3 regions of the Shewanella sp. DNRA4 genome follow, and region 1 is predicted to be linked to each of the others. Evidence: predicted binding sites of a transcription regulator. Region 1 holds the regulator's gene; each other region holds the start of a gene.
The links. The regulator sigma-54, encoded in region 1, starts transcription at its own class of promoters, with help from an activator protein. The targets are predictions, from matches to a motif close to GTTGGCACGNNNNTNGNNT.

Region 1 (4,291 bases):
ACGAGCTTTGTGGCGGCGCGGGCATGTAAGCCGAGTTTATTGCAGATGGTGACTTGGCGCTCAAGTTTTGGCATGGCTCAACTCTCGATGGCGCGCATTGACTTTATGTTTGCCATTACTAAAACGTTTAGCTAGTTGCTCGGCTACATAGACTGAGCGGTGTTGGCCACCTGTGCAACCAATCGCAATCGTGAGATAGCTACGATTATTGCGCTCTAAATGGGGCAACCAGGTTTCGAGCAAATTCTCGATTTGCCAGATGAACTTATTCACCAGTGGCTGGCGATTTAAAAACTCCGCTACGGGTTCATCTAAACCGGTGAGAGGTCTAAGCTCCGGTTCCCAATGGGGATTTGGCAAAAAGCGCACATCAAACATAAAGTCAGCTTCGGTCGGCATACCATGCTTAAAACCGAAGGACTCGAAGTTGATCACCAGTTCCTTATCGACACTGCCAAGGAGTATTTGCCGCACTTGGTCGCTGAGTTCATAGATATTCAGATTCGAGGTATCTATATAGTGATCCATCTGCTGTGACAGCGGCTCGAGCAATTTGCCTTCAAGCTTGATGGCTTCTTGCAGTGACACTCGGCTCTTCGATAAGGGATGTAAGCGCCGCGTTTCACTGTAGCGTTTGAGCAACACTTTATCGCTGGAGTTTAAGAAGAAGCTGGTGAGTTCAGTGCCCGTAGGCAGGCTGGCAAGCTGTTTAACCAGCACTTTGTCTTGCTCTGGTAAATTACGCACGTCAACACTGATAGCAACGAGATCGTTACTGCCTTTGAGCTGTTCAAGCAAACTGCCAATCAACGGCAAAGGCAAATTATCGACACAATAGTAGCCGAGATCTTCAAGCACTCTAAGTGCGACCGATTTGCCTGAGCCTGAACGCCCTGACACTATGACCAGTTTCATCCAATGATTACCTGATAGAGTTCCGTTTCATCATGCGTCTTGCGCAATTGTTTTAATATTTGCTTGTCACTGAGCTTTTCAGCCATGCATGACAAGGTACTTAGGTGCTGCTGACATTGGTCGGCAGGCACGAGTAGTGCAAATAAAATATCGACGGGTTGTTTATCGATAGCATCAAAGGCTATCGGCTCCTCACATTTTATCAATATCGCTATGGGTTGTGTTATATCGGTTAATCGACCATGTGGAATGGCGATACCGTTACCTATACCTGTGCTACCCATCTTTTCGCGCGCCACGAGGCTTTCGAAGATCTCTTGAGATGAGAGGGTGGGGTACTGGGCAGCGGCTAAGTCGCTGATGAGTTCCAGTACCTTTTTCTTACTGCCCGGAGTGGCGCAGGTTGTGCACTCCGGCCGCAGTATGGTACGAAGTTCCATTGCTAGTGTTTTGTTAACTTCTCTTTGTGTTTAATAACCTGACGATCAAGTTTATCAATCAGGACGTCTATGGCAGCATACATATCTGCATGCTCTGAAGTCGCGAAGACTTCACCACCGGTGAGGTTGATTCTCGCTTCGGCAATTTGTTGCATTTTCTCAACATTGAGCACAACGTGCACATTATTGATCTGTTCGAAATGACGTTCAAGTTTTGAAAACTTTTCCTCAACATATGCCCGTAACGATTCAGTAATCTCGATATGGTGTCCACTTAGGTTTATTTGCATAGAAACGTCCTCCGATACTCACAATAGGCTATAAACTTTTACGCTGATTGGAAGGGGGAATAAGCATCGCTTCTCGGTACTTCGCAATGGTTCTGCGCGCAACGTTAATTCCCTGTTCTGCCAGAAGTTGAGCCATCTTGCTGTCGCTTAATGGTTTTTTCTGGTTTTCCGCTGCAACCAGTTTCTTAATGAAAGCTCTGATTGCTGTGGATGAGCACTCACCGCCATCATCCGTCCCGACGTGGCTTGAGAAGAAATATTTTAGTTCAAAAAGTCCTTTTGGGGTATGCATGTATTTTTGTGTGGTCACCCGTGAAATGGTGGACTCATGCATCTCTACCGCCTCGGCGATATCGTTTAGGACCATAGGTTTCATGGCTTCTTCACCGTATTCGAAGAAACCCTGTTGATATTGCACTATACAGTTTGCCACCTTGAGCAGTGTTTCGTTACGGCTTTCAAGGCTTTTAATAAACCACTTGGCTTCTTGCAGATGCCCGCGGATAAATTGGCTATCGGCTTGGCTTTTGGTACTGCGCGCCATGGCTGCATATTGCTGATTTACGTTGATTTTTGGCATGCAGTCAGGGTTTAATTCGACCACCCAACGGCCGTTTTTCTTCGACACCGATACATCGGGGATCACATATTCTTCATCGACAGGGGTGATGAGTAAACCGGGGCGAGGATTTAAGGTTTGGATCAGCGCAATACTGTCCCTTAACTCGTCCTCTTTCAGTTTGGTCTTACGCATTAACAGCCTAAAGTCGCGAGCGGCGATCAGATCTAAATGATCTTTGATCAACATGCGGGCGTTTTCGAGGTGTGGAGTATCCGGCGAGAAGTGGGAGAGTTGAATAAGCAGACATTCGCTTAAATCCCTTGCCGCCACACCAACGGGGTCGAAGTGTTGAATACGCTTGAGCACGGCTTCAACTTCGTCGAGTTCAATCTCGGGATTGCCCATGGCTTCGAGGATATCTTCAGTGCTTTGAGTGAGATAACCTTGATCGTCGATGGCATCAATAATCGCGGTGGCAATGGCTAAATCGGTTTCAGAGAAGGGCGTGAGGTTTTTTTGCCATTCTAAATGTTCGTACAACCCCTCGCTAGTTTCCCCTTGGAAGGGCATGTCATCTTCACGGCTAGCGCCAGAACCTGAGTTTGGCGATGCGGTAAAGACTTCATCCCAAGTGGTATCCATGGGTAACTCTTCGGGCAGAGATTCTTTGGTCAGCGACTCGGCAATGTCCACGGTTGAATTATCTTGTTCCTGTGGCTGGGCAGTCGTTTCGCTAAAGTCGGTATCGGCGATATCTTGCTTACGTTCGCTAGGCGCGTCAAATTGCTCCTCTTCCAGCTCGAGAAGAGGATTAGAGTCTAAGGCTTGCTGGATTTCTTGTTGCAGTTCCAATGACGACAGTTGCAGCAGGCGAATGGCCTGCTGAAGTTGTGGCGTCATGGTTAACTGTTGACCCAGTTTGAGCTGGAGTGACGCTTTCATGTTACCGCTGATCCCTAGGTTATTATTGTGAGTTTAGGTCGCTTGATATCATATGGATGGAGCCTAGCGCTCTCAAATTCAAGGCTTATTAGCTTTGTTTTAGTAACTATAGCCTGAATTGTTCACCTAAGTACACCGCCCTAACTTGCTGATTGTCTAAGATCTCTGCGGGTGTGCCCTCGGCAATAAGATTACCGTGACTCACAATGTAAGCATGTTCACAGACGTCTAAGGTCTCGCGCACATTGTGGTCAGTGATCAGTACACCAAGGCCTCGGCTCTTAAGCTGCTCGATAATTTTTTTGATATCGATAACGGAGATCGGATCAACGCCCGCAAAGGGCTCATCAAGCAGAATAAACTTGGGGTTGGCCGCTAAGGCGCGGGCAATTTCGACGCGGCGACGTTCACCGCCCGATAAGGACATGCCTTGGCTGTCACGAATATGGGTGATATGGAACTCTTCTAGCAGTTGCTCTAGTGCTTCTTCGCGCTGGTCACTATTGAGCTCTTTACGGGTTTGCAGTACCGCCATGATGTTGTCGTGTACGGTTAATTTACGAAAGATACTCGCTTCCTGTGGTAGGTAACCAATACCTTTGCGGGCACGCAGATGCATAGGATCGGCGGTTAAATCATCATCGTCGATAAAGATATGGCCTTTATCGCTTTTAACTAAGCCCACGACCATGTAAAAGGTGGTGGTTTTGCCCGCGCCGTTAGGGCCGAGTAGGCCGACGACTTGACCCGTTTTGACCGTCAGGCTGACATCTTTGACAACCTGACGACTCTTATAACTCTTGGCGAGATTCTGTGCTTTTAAGGTGATTTGGGTCATTTAGAATCCTGTTTTTTCACAGGTTTATCTGTTGGTGTATTTTTGAGTTCTTCCTGATAGTTATCAGGTTGAATAATGGTAATTACGCGATCATCACCATTGCCGCTACTTTCGGCGATCAGTTTTTGCTGAATAATATCGTAACGAATTAAATTGCCTGTAACTTGACTACCCGCTTGGTCTAGGGTCGCTGTACCAGTTAGGGTCAACGTCCGAGTGGCCATTTCATAGCGAATCTCTTTGGCGCTAGCAGATGCAGGGCGGCCATCATCAAGGATTTGGCTGTAGGTTGCCGGATTTCCAG
Region 2 (4,291 bases), on a different contig from region 1:
AGACTCGCCGCTTGGCTATCTTGGTAAATCGACCCCGTTGCAGCAATTTTAGTCGGTGGTGCTTCGGGATAAACTGGGGCATAGAAGGGATCATCCGCAATCGGCTTCTTTGGAGTTGAACTACATGCCGCCAGCAAGAGCGTACTAGCCAATAGTAGATATCTAGCCATGATCATGTGCCTCTATAGATTCTGATTCACATAAGCCAGCATCTGATCGACCGCCGAAATCACTTTGGAGTTCATCTCGTAGATCCGCTGACTTTCAATGAGGTTAACTAGCTCTTCGGTCACGTTCACGTTAGAGGTTTCTAACGCACCTTGACGAATCGCTCCCATACCATCAAGTGATGCAGTGCCTTGAATAGGCGTACCACTCGCACCAGTTTCGGTGTATAGGTTTTGTCCCATAGGATCTAAACCTGACGGGTTAATAAAGTCGGTCATACTTAGCTGCCCAACGACCTGGTTTTCCGCCGCACCTGGTGTTTTTACCGAAACTTCCCCTTCAGCAGAGACCGTAATACTGGTTGCATCCTCAGGAATAGTGATCGCAGGTTGCAACACATAACCCGAACCCGGCGTGACAATTTGCCCTGTATCATCTAAGGTAAATTGACCATTACGGGTATAAGCCGTAGTCCCATCGGGGAGCTGCACTTCGAAAAATCCAGGACCTTCAATCATCAAATCGAGCGAGTTATCCGTGGTCAGCATATTGCCTTGGGTAAACATTTTTTGGGTGGCTACCACCTTGGTACCCGCACCAATGTTCAAACCGTTTGGCAACTTAGTGTTAGAGGCGCTGATCCCACCCGCTTGGTTAACAGTTTGATAAAGTAAGTCTTCAAATACCGCGCGGCTTTTTTTATAGCCCACAGTACTGGCGTTAGCGACGTTGTTTGAAATCACCGCAATATCGGTTTGCTGTGCGTCTAAGCCAGTTTTACTAATCCATAACGCTGGATGCATAATTTATCTCCTAACTAATCCGCATTAATGAGGATGAAGCGCGGTCATTTTCTTCCGCGGTTTTCATCATCTTCACTTGCAATTCAAATTGTCGCTGTAGGTCGATTAAGGACACCATCTCATCCACGGGGTTGACGTTACTGCCTTCTACAGCACCACTTTCCACAAATACACTGGGATCGGCAGGCGCCGGATCACCGGATACCAAACGGAACAACCCATCCTCGCCGCGCATCATTTGTGCATTGCCAGGGTTTACTAACTTTAATCTTCCTACCTCTTCGACGACTTCTGTCGTCGCACCTTGAGGGCGAACAGAGATAATCCCATCCTGTGAAATAGTGACCTTTTCAATTGGCAGCGGTAACACAATCGGCCCGGCATCACCCATCACGGGATTACCACGGTCGTTATGCAATAAACCTGTTGAGTCAAAACTGAGACTGCCAGAACGGGTATAAGCTTCACTACCATCCTGTGCTTGCACGGCAAACCAACCGTCACCTTTAATGGCAACGTCAAGATCGCGTCCAGTAGATTTAATCGGGCCCGAACGAAAATTGGCGGAGGGGGTTTCAACCATGGCAAAGACCCTTGTCGGCAATCCTTCACCAAAGGCTTGCATCGATCTGGCTTGCGCCATATCCGACTTAAATCCATCGGTATTTGCGTTGGCTAAGTTGTTGGCACGCAACGCCAACTCATTCATATTTTGCTTAGCGCCGCTCATGGAGATATAAAGGAATTTGTCCACAGACTGCTCCGTCAAAGTTTCAACCTGACAATAGCAAAGCAAGCATCATGCCAATAAAATAAGCAGCTAGTTAACTGATAAATTAGGAGATTTTAATAAACGAATGAATGCACAACAGAAAGAGGCTAAGTGTTGCCGCAAGCGGCAACACTTAGCAGAGGCAAGATTAACTTAACGAATTTGCAGAACAGTTTGTTGCAGAGTGTTATTCACTTCCAGCGTACGTGAGTTGGCTTGGAAGTTACGTTGTGCCGAAATCAAATCCACCAGCTCAGTCGTCAAGTCAATGTTAGATTGCTCTAACGCTGAAGAACTGAGACTACCAAACGTACCACTGTTAGGCTCACCAGCCAACGCAGGACCTGACGATAAACTGGCTTTCCACGAGGTATTACCCACTTGTGTCAACCCTTGTTCGTTTGCAAAGCGAACTAAAGCAACGCGGGCTAATGGCACTGTTGAACCATTGGAGTAACTGGCAGTGATCAAACCATCTTCACCAATTTCGACATTGGTTAAACGTCCTACTGTGGTACCGTCCTGTGACAATTCAGTGGCGGCAAAGGGAGCTGAATATTGGGTTGGTGCATTAAATTTAATCGTCACGGCTTGAGTGCCATCAGCACCAGGGCCTAACACACCAGCGCCGCCAACCCCTAGCGCTTCGGTGGCGACGACTGCCGGATCACTCCCAGTATACACACCGACGGAATTAAACTTCAGAACCGATCCCTTCCAGCCGCCAGCCGTTTGAGCTGTACCAGAGGCATCGGGAGTGCCATCACCATTGGTGTCAGTCTGATATGTACCAGCAGGGCCAGAAATATCAACTTGTTTACCATCAATGGCATAGTATGCAACCCAGTTGTTTTCACCATTATATGAGCCATTATTTGGCTTGACGAAATAGGTCGTCATGATATGTGGCTCACCCAGAGAGTCATAAATCGTCATGGATGTCACACTGTTATAGGTTTTGGAGTCTAACGGATCAAAAGCAGCAGGGTCGAGTGAACCTTCTTTTGCATTTAAATTCATCTGCAAAGTCACGTTTTCAGTTTGAACAGGGCTACCCGCAGTATCAGGAATTTGTACTGGCTTAGCTGTCGTTAAACTGACAGAGGTAGAGTTACCATCTTTGTCTACTGGAAAGGTCTGCAAAAAATTCCCAGCAGAGTCAACCATATAATTATTTTTGTCGACTTTGAAAGCACCTGCCCGAGTAAACTGATGATCCAAGGTACCTATCTCGGACGCAGTTACAAAAAAGCCACCGCCTTTAATCGCTAAATCTAACGAGTTATTCGTCAGTTGCAAACTACCTTGGTGGAATTGCTGCGCCACTTGGCTCGTAGCCACACCGCCACCCACAGCGGTTTTTGAGTTTGAGAAAATTGAATTAGCGTAAACATCCGCAAATTCAGCACGCGACTCTTTAAAGCCAATGGTGTTAGCATTCGCGATATTGTTCGCAGTAGTGTTCAAATCTTTCTGCGCAGCAGAAATGCCACTCAATGCAATGTTAAACGACATAATTCACCTCTACATTTGCTCAATTCAATGATGGACAAGTGTGATGTCCATTTACAATCTTGATAACGATTAAACTTCACTAATCGCAAGTACATCCGACAGTTTAAAGGCCATTCCACCCTTGAGATTCAAAATGGCGCCAGTCGCTGCTGTACCTAAAGAAACACTGGTCACATGCGCATAGGTCGATACAGCTAACGCTTGTGATTTATCATTCACCAAACCCGATGCTTTAATCGAGTAATTACCTGCAGCAACGGGTTCTCCTTTATCATTCAAACCATCCCACTTGACATCAGTGTTACCACCCTTACTACCATCAACAGTAAATGTTCTAACGACCTGCCCTTTATCATCTTCGATTCGAACATTAATGACGGGAATTTTCTCTGAAGTACTGATCACACCATTTAAGCCTGGGCTTTCTGCAGAGATATAACCCGTATCAGTCGGTAACAGCACTTTTCGCCCAACTAATCCCGATGCTTGCAAAGCTTGGCTTGATGTCATCACACTGTTTAAATTAACAATTTGATCATTTAACTTAGAAATGCCATCGACAGTAGAAAAAGATGCCATCTGTGCAATCATCTGGTCGTTATCAACGGGCTTGAAGGGATCCTGCATCGATAACTGCTGGCTGAGTAATGAGAAAAAATCCTCTTGAGTGAGCTGCTGACTCTTAGCCTCTGGAACAGCAGAACTATTCGGCAAACGTAATCCATCCAAAAATGGGTTACCTGTCGAGCTAGTCGAGGTTTTCGTGGTATTGGTTGATACCGTATTCGATTGAGTGTTTGTTTGAGTCAGCTGCGATGAGGTTTGACTCAGTTGGTTAATGAGGCTCACAACGTACCTCCTAAATAACGCATATTATTTACCCATCCCAAGTGTTTGTTGCAGCATAGATTTTGCCGCCTCAGCCACTTGAACATTCATCTGATATGAGCGAGAAGCTGAAATCATGTCAGCCATTTCTTCCATGACATTCACATTTGGTTTGTAAATAAAGCCATCAGCATCCGCCATCGGA
Region 3 (4,291 bases), 240 kb from region 1:
CTAGAGATTAGGCAACCAAGGTGCCAGCAATGGCACCTTGGTATGGGACTAACCGTTATTTAGTCTCGTGTTAGTGGTCTGGTAGTAATTGCTCCCCTTGTAACTTTGCAGGTTTATTCAGGGCCTTTCTAATTAAGTCAAATAAGAAGGTGCCCATCAATAATCCGCCGATACTGAAGATGATATCCCCAAACATACGCATCCATACCAGTCTTTCAACCAGCGGACTATGAATGACCTCTGGTGAGCGCGCATACCAATAGCCATGGTCGATGACCGCAAAAAACTGCGTAATCCCTACAGGTAATAGTGACATAAACACCATAGCCGCTAGGCCAATATTGAGGCTCCAGAAGGCGCCTTTGAGCATTTTGTCATTCCACTGCATATTGCCAGTTAGACCGCGCAGACAGAAAAGCATTAGTCCCATGCCGAGCATGCCATAAACCCCCATAAAGGCAGCGTGACCGTGGGTGGCAGTGGTATTTAACCCTTGAATGTAATAGAGCGAGATTGGTGGATTGATTAAGAAGCCCAGCATACCGGCACCGACCAAGTTCCAAAACGCGGTAGCCACAAAGAACATAATCGCCCAGTGATAACGCTGCATCCATGGACTGGCTTTACGCAAGCGGTAGGTTTCCATTGCTTCAAAACCTATGATGGCTAAAGGCACCACTTCTAAGGCCGAGAAAATTGCGCCCCAGGCGATAACCGAGGTTGGTGTGCCAGTAAAATAGAGGTGGTGTAAAGTGCCGATTAAACCACCGGTTAAGAAGATTACTGTTGTAAACAAGACCGCACCGTTGGCGCTACGGCCACGGATTAAGCCCAAACGTACCAGCATTAAGGCGATAACGGCAGTCGCAAAGGTTTCGAAGAAGCCCTCAACCCACAGATGTACTACCCACCAACGCCAGTATTCTGCAATCGCTAAGTTGGAGTGTTTGCCCATAAAGAGGCCGGCGCCATAGAACAAACCAATTGCGACGCAGGAGGCATAGAGTACCCAAATAACAGGGCGCATCTCGCCTTGAACTTTGAGGGCGGGTTTGATGGCGGCGGTGACTAGGGCGAGCCAAATCAATAATCCAACGAGGAGTAAGATTTGCCATACTCGACCCAGATCTATGTATTCATATCCTTGATGGCCAAAGAGAAAGTTCATATCGAGATCAAAATACTGCTGTACCCCAATCCATTCGCCCGCCATTGAACCGAGCACAACCACCACTAAGGCTACCCAGAGTACGTTAACGCCTATTCGTTGATATTTGGGTTCATGGCCCGATAATGCAGGAGCAATATACAGTCCTGTACCTAACCAAGCCGTGGCGATCCAAAATACGGCTAATTGGGTGTGCCAAGTACGCGTTACTGAATAGGGGAGTATTTCCGCAATAGGTAAACCATAAAACTCTTGGCCTTCTACCGCATAGTGAGCGGTAATACCTCCGAGTAAAATTTGCAGTAAAAAGAGACCTATCGCCGTAATGAAGTATTTGCCGACGGCTTTTTGTGAAGCGGTTGGTTTAGTGAAAAACAGCGGGTCTTGTTCCGACGGCTTAGGCAGACTTTCGTGCTTACCGCTGGCATGGTGCCATAGCAATCCACCAATACCCGCTATCAGGGTCACGATACTGAGTATCGACCAGACAATATTATCCGAGGTGGGAGTATTGCCTAATTGAGGATCGAACGGCCAGTTATTAGTGTATGTATAGGGTGCATCTGGGCGTTCAGTGATGGCAGCCCAAGCCCCCCAAAACAGGAACGCATTAAGTTGTTCACGGCGTGTAACATCGGGCACTGTGCCCTCTTTCATGGCGTATTGTTCGCGTAGTGAACTGAGTTTAGGGTCATCACCAAACAAGGATAAATAGTGTTGATTAACCGTGCGAATTGCTTCTACTCGTGTGGTCGATAGCCTAATAAGCTGAGTGCCATCGATCTGTTGTTCAACACTGTTATGGCGTAAATCATCCCTTAATGCTTGTTCAAGCCCCGCTTTTTCTTGGGAACCTAGTTGCTCGAAAGGCGTTTGATATTGTTGCTTGGCGCGCAGGTCGAGCCAAGCTTGGGCTTCTATGTGTAACCAGTCTGCGGTCCAATCGGGGGCGACATAGGAGCCATGTCCCCAAATCGAACCGAGTTGATGGCCGCCCATTGATCGCCATACTAATTGACCTTGTTCTATATCATTTTCACTAAAGATAACTTGGCCATTCACATCGACAAATGCACTGGGAATGGGTGGTTTTTCTCGATAAATTTCACTGCCTACGCTCAGTAGTACAGTAAATGAGGCAATCAACACTAATAATAGTGCGATAGCGGTGAGTTTTTGTTTGCTCATAAATCCCCTTAATCCAACGTCATTTTGATACCTGTAATTTGCTATTGCGCAATATGTGCCAAGTATTTTTGTTATTGAAAATAAAGGAAAAAAAATTAATTTAAATTCTTAGCAGTGTCTTTTTGATAGCAATAAAGTTTGTCACAATGACATTAATTGTCTTTATGACAGTCATTGGTGGGCCAATGTTGATAACACAATGAACTATTCAATTTAATGTGGTCTTTCAAGGTATTGCGGCGATAAATATAGTTAGGTGTGTGTTTTTATCGATATAGTGTCTTTTTAGATGGTTACCGATATTTTTTTGATTAAAAATGGAAAGTTTGTGTCGGATTTATTTTTTAAAGAACTTGATAAATATAAGCTTTATTTTATTTATGCTTATGGTTTGATGTTCTGGTTGTATTTGTCTTTTTATGTGTTTTTATCTGAAAATTAGCCTAAAGTTGCTGTTGATGATTATTTTAGTGTAGATGATTGAAATTTAATATTTAAAACTCCAATAATCTGCATTTTTTATGCTAGTATAGAAACACTGAAATTTTTAATTGAGTCATTTTTAATCTAGGTGTTTTTGCTATCGTTTAGCTGAGCCAGCAGCATTTAAGGAGGCATGTGTGGATGCAGATTCCATCAATAGTTTTTTTCTGATCGGTGCCTTACTTACTGCCGTGAGTGTTTTGCTTAGTCCCATGTCATCCCGTCTTGGGATTCCTATCTTATTAATTTTCCTCGCCGTAGGTATTCTTGCTGGTGAAGATGGTCCCGGCGGTATTCTCTTCGATGATTATTCAACCGCTTATCTTGTCAGTAACTTAGCCTTAGCCATTATTTTGCTCGATGGCGGTATGCGCACTCGGGTCGCGAGCTTCAGGGTCGCACTGTGGCCTGCGTTATCCTTGGCAACCTTTGGGGTGGCGATCACCACCAGTATCACAGGCATTATGGCTGCGTGGCTATTTGACTTACATTGGCTACAAGGTTTGCTTGTGGGAGCGATTGTCGGCTCTACCGATGCGGCGGCGGTATTCTCACTGTTAAAGGGACGCAGCCTTAATGAGCGGGTTGGAGCAACGCTGGAAATCGAATCGGGTAGTAACGACCCTATGGCGGTATTTTTAACTGTCACCTTGATTGCCATTCTCGGCAATGTCGATGCCGAGCTCTCTGCAAGCTTTATGCTGATTAGCTTTATTAAACAATTTGGGCTGGGAATTTTATTAGGCTTGGGTGGTGGCTGGCTGCTATGGAAATTGGTGAACTTAAGTCAACTCGCTGAAGGTCTATATTCGATTCTCGTGCTCAGTGGCGGCCTTATTATTTACGCTGCATCGAACAAGCTAGGTGGCAGTGGCATTCTGTCGATTTACTTAGTTGGCCTATTCCTCGGTAATAAGCCAACTCGTGGACGTCATGCGATATTAAACGTATTGGATGGAATGACTTGGGTGAGTCAAATCGGCATGTTTCTCGTCTTGGGACTACTCCTAACCCCCTCGGATCTATTAGATATTTGGCTGCCGGGCTTAGCACTGGCCTTTGGGATGATCCTGTTTGCCAGACCTTTAGCGGTATGGCTAAGTTTGCTGCCCTTTAAGAGTTTTAGCAGCCGTGACCGCTGGTTTATCTCTTGGGTCGGGCTTCGTGGTGCCGTGCCGATTATTTTAGCGGTATTCCCAATGATGGCTGGGCTTCCTGGGGCACAATTGTATTTTAACTTGGCCTTTTTTGTGGTGTTAGTCTCTCTGCTAGTCCAAGGGGCGTCACTCACTACGGCTGCACGCTTAGCAAAGGTAGAATTGCCCCCAAAGCCTTTGCCCGTTTCGCGTTCGGGGGTTGAAATTTACCCGAGCAGCGAATGGGAAGTGTTTGTCTATCGTTTGAGTGAAAGTAAGTGGTGTATTGGTGAACCGCTAAAACGCTTAGCAATGC

Region 2: a site for sigma-54 is predicted at 1,762-1,780, ahead of flgF (flagellar basal-body rod protein FlgF). Genes of this name have one in related genera too.
Region 3: a site for sigma-54 is predicted at 2,401-2,419, ahead of HG547_RS05045 (nitric-oxide reductase large subunit). Genes of this name have one in related genera too.

What each region holds. Positions count from the first base shown of each region.
Region 1 covers NZ_JABAIP010000003.1:79,655-83,945, forward strand. The annotation lists gene HG547_RS03985 (HPr family phosphocarrier protein) at 1-74, opposite strand, end outside; gene rapZ (RNase adapter RapZ) at 61-915, opposite strand; gene ptsN (PTS IIA-like nitrogen regulatory protein PtsN) at 912-1,355, opposite strand; gene hpf (ribosome hibernation promoting factor) at 1,358-1,645, opposite strand; gene HG547_RS04005 (RNA polymerase factor sigma-54) at 1,674-3,149, opposite strand; gene lptB (LPS export ABC transporter ATP-binding protein) at 3,256-3,987, opposite strand; gene lptA (lipopolysaccharide transport periplasmic protein LptA) at 3,984-4,291, opposite strand, start outside.
Region 2 covers NZ_JABAIP010000008.1:114,339-118,629, forward strand. The annotation lists gene flgH (flagellar basal body L-ring protein FlgH) at 1-170, opposite strand, end outside; gene flgG (flagellar basal-body rod protein FlgG) at 183-971, opposite strand; gene flgF (flagellar basal-body rod protein FlgF) at 982-1,725, opposite strand; gene flgE (flagellar hook protein FlgE) at 1,897-3,258, opposite strand; gene flgD (flagellar hook assembly protein FlgD) at 3,328-4,107, opposite strand; gene flgC (flagellar basal body rod protein FlgC) at 4,132-4,291, opposite strand, start outside.
Region 3 covers NZ_JABAIP010000003.1:317,937-322,227, forward strand. The annotation lists gene HG547_RS05045 (nitric-oxide reductase large subunit) at 71-2,356, opposite strand; gene HG547_RS05050 (potassium/proton antiporter) at 2,977-4,291, shown strand, end outside.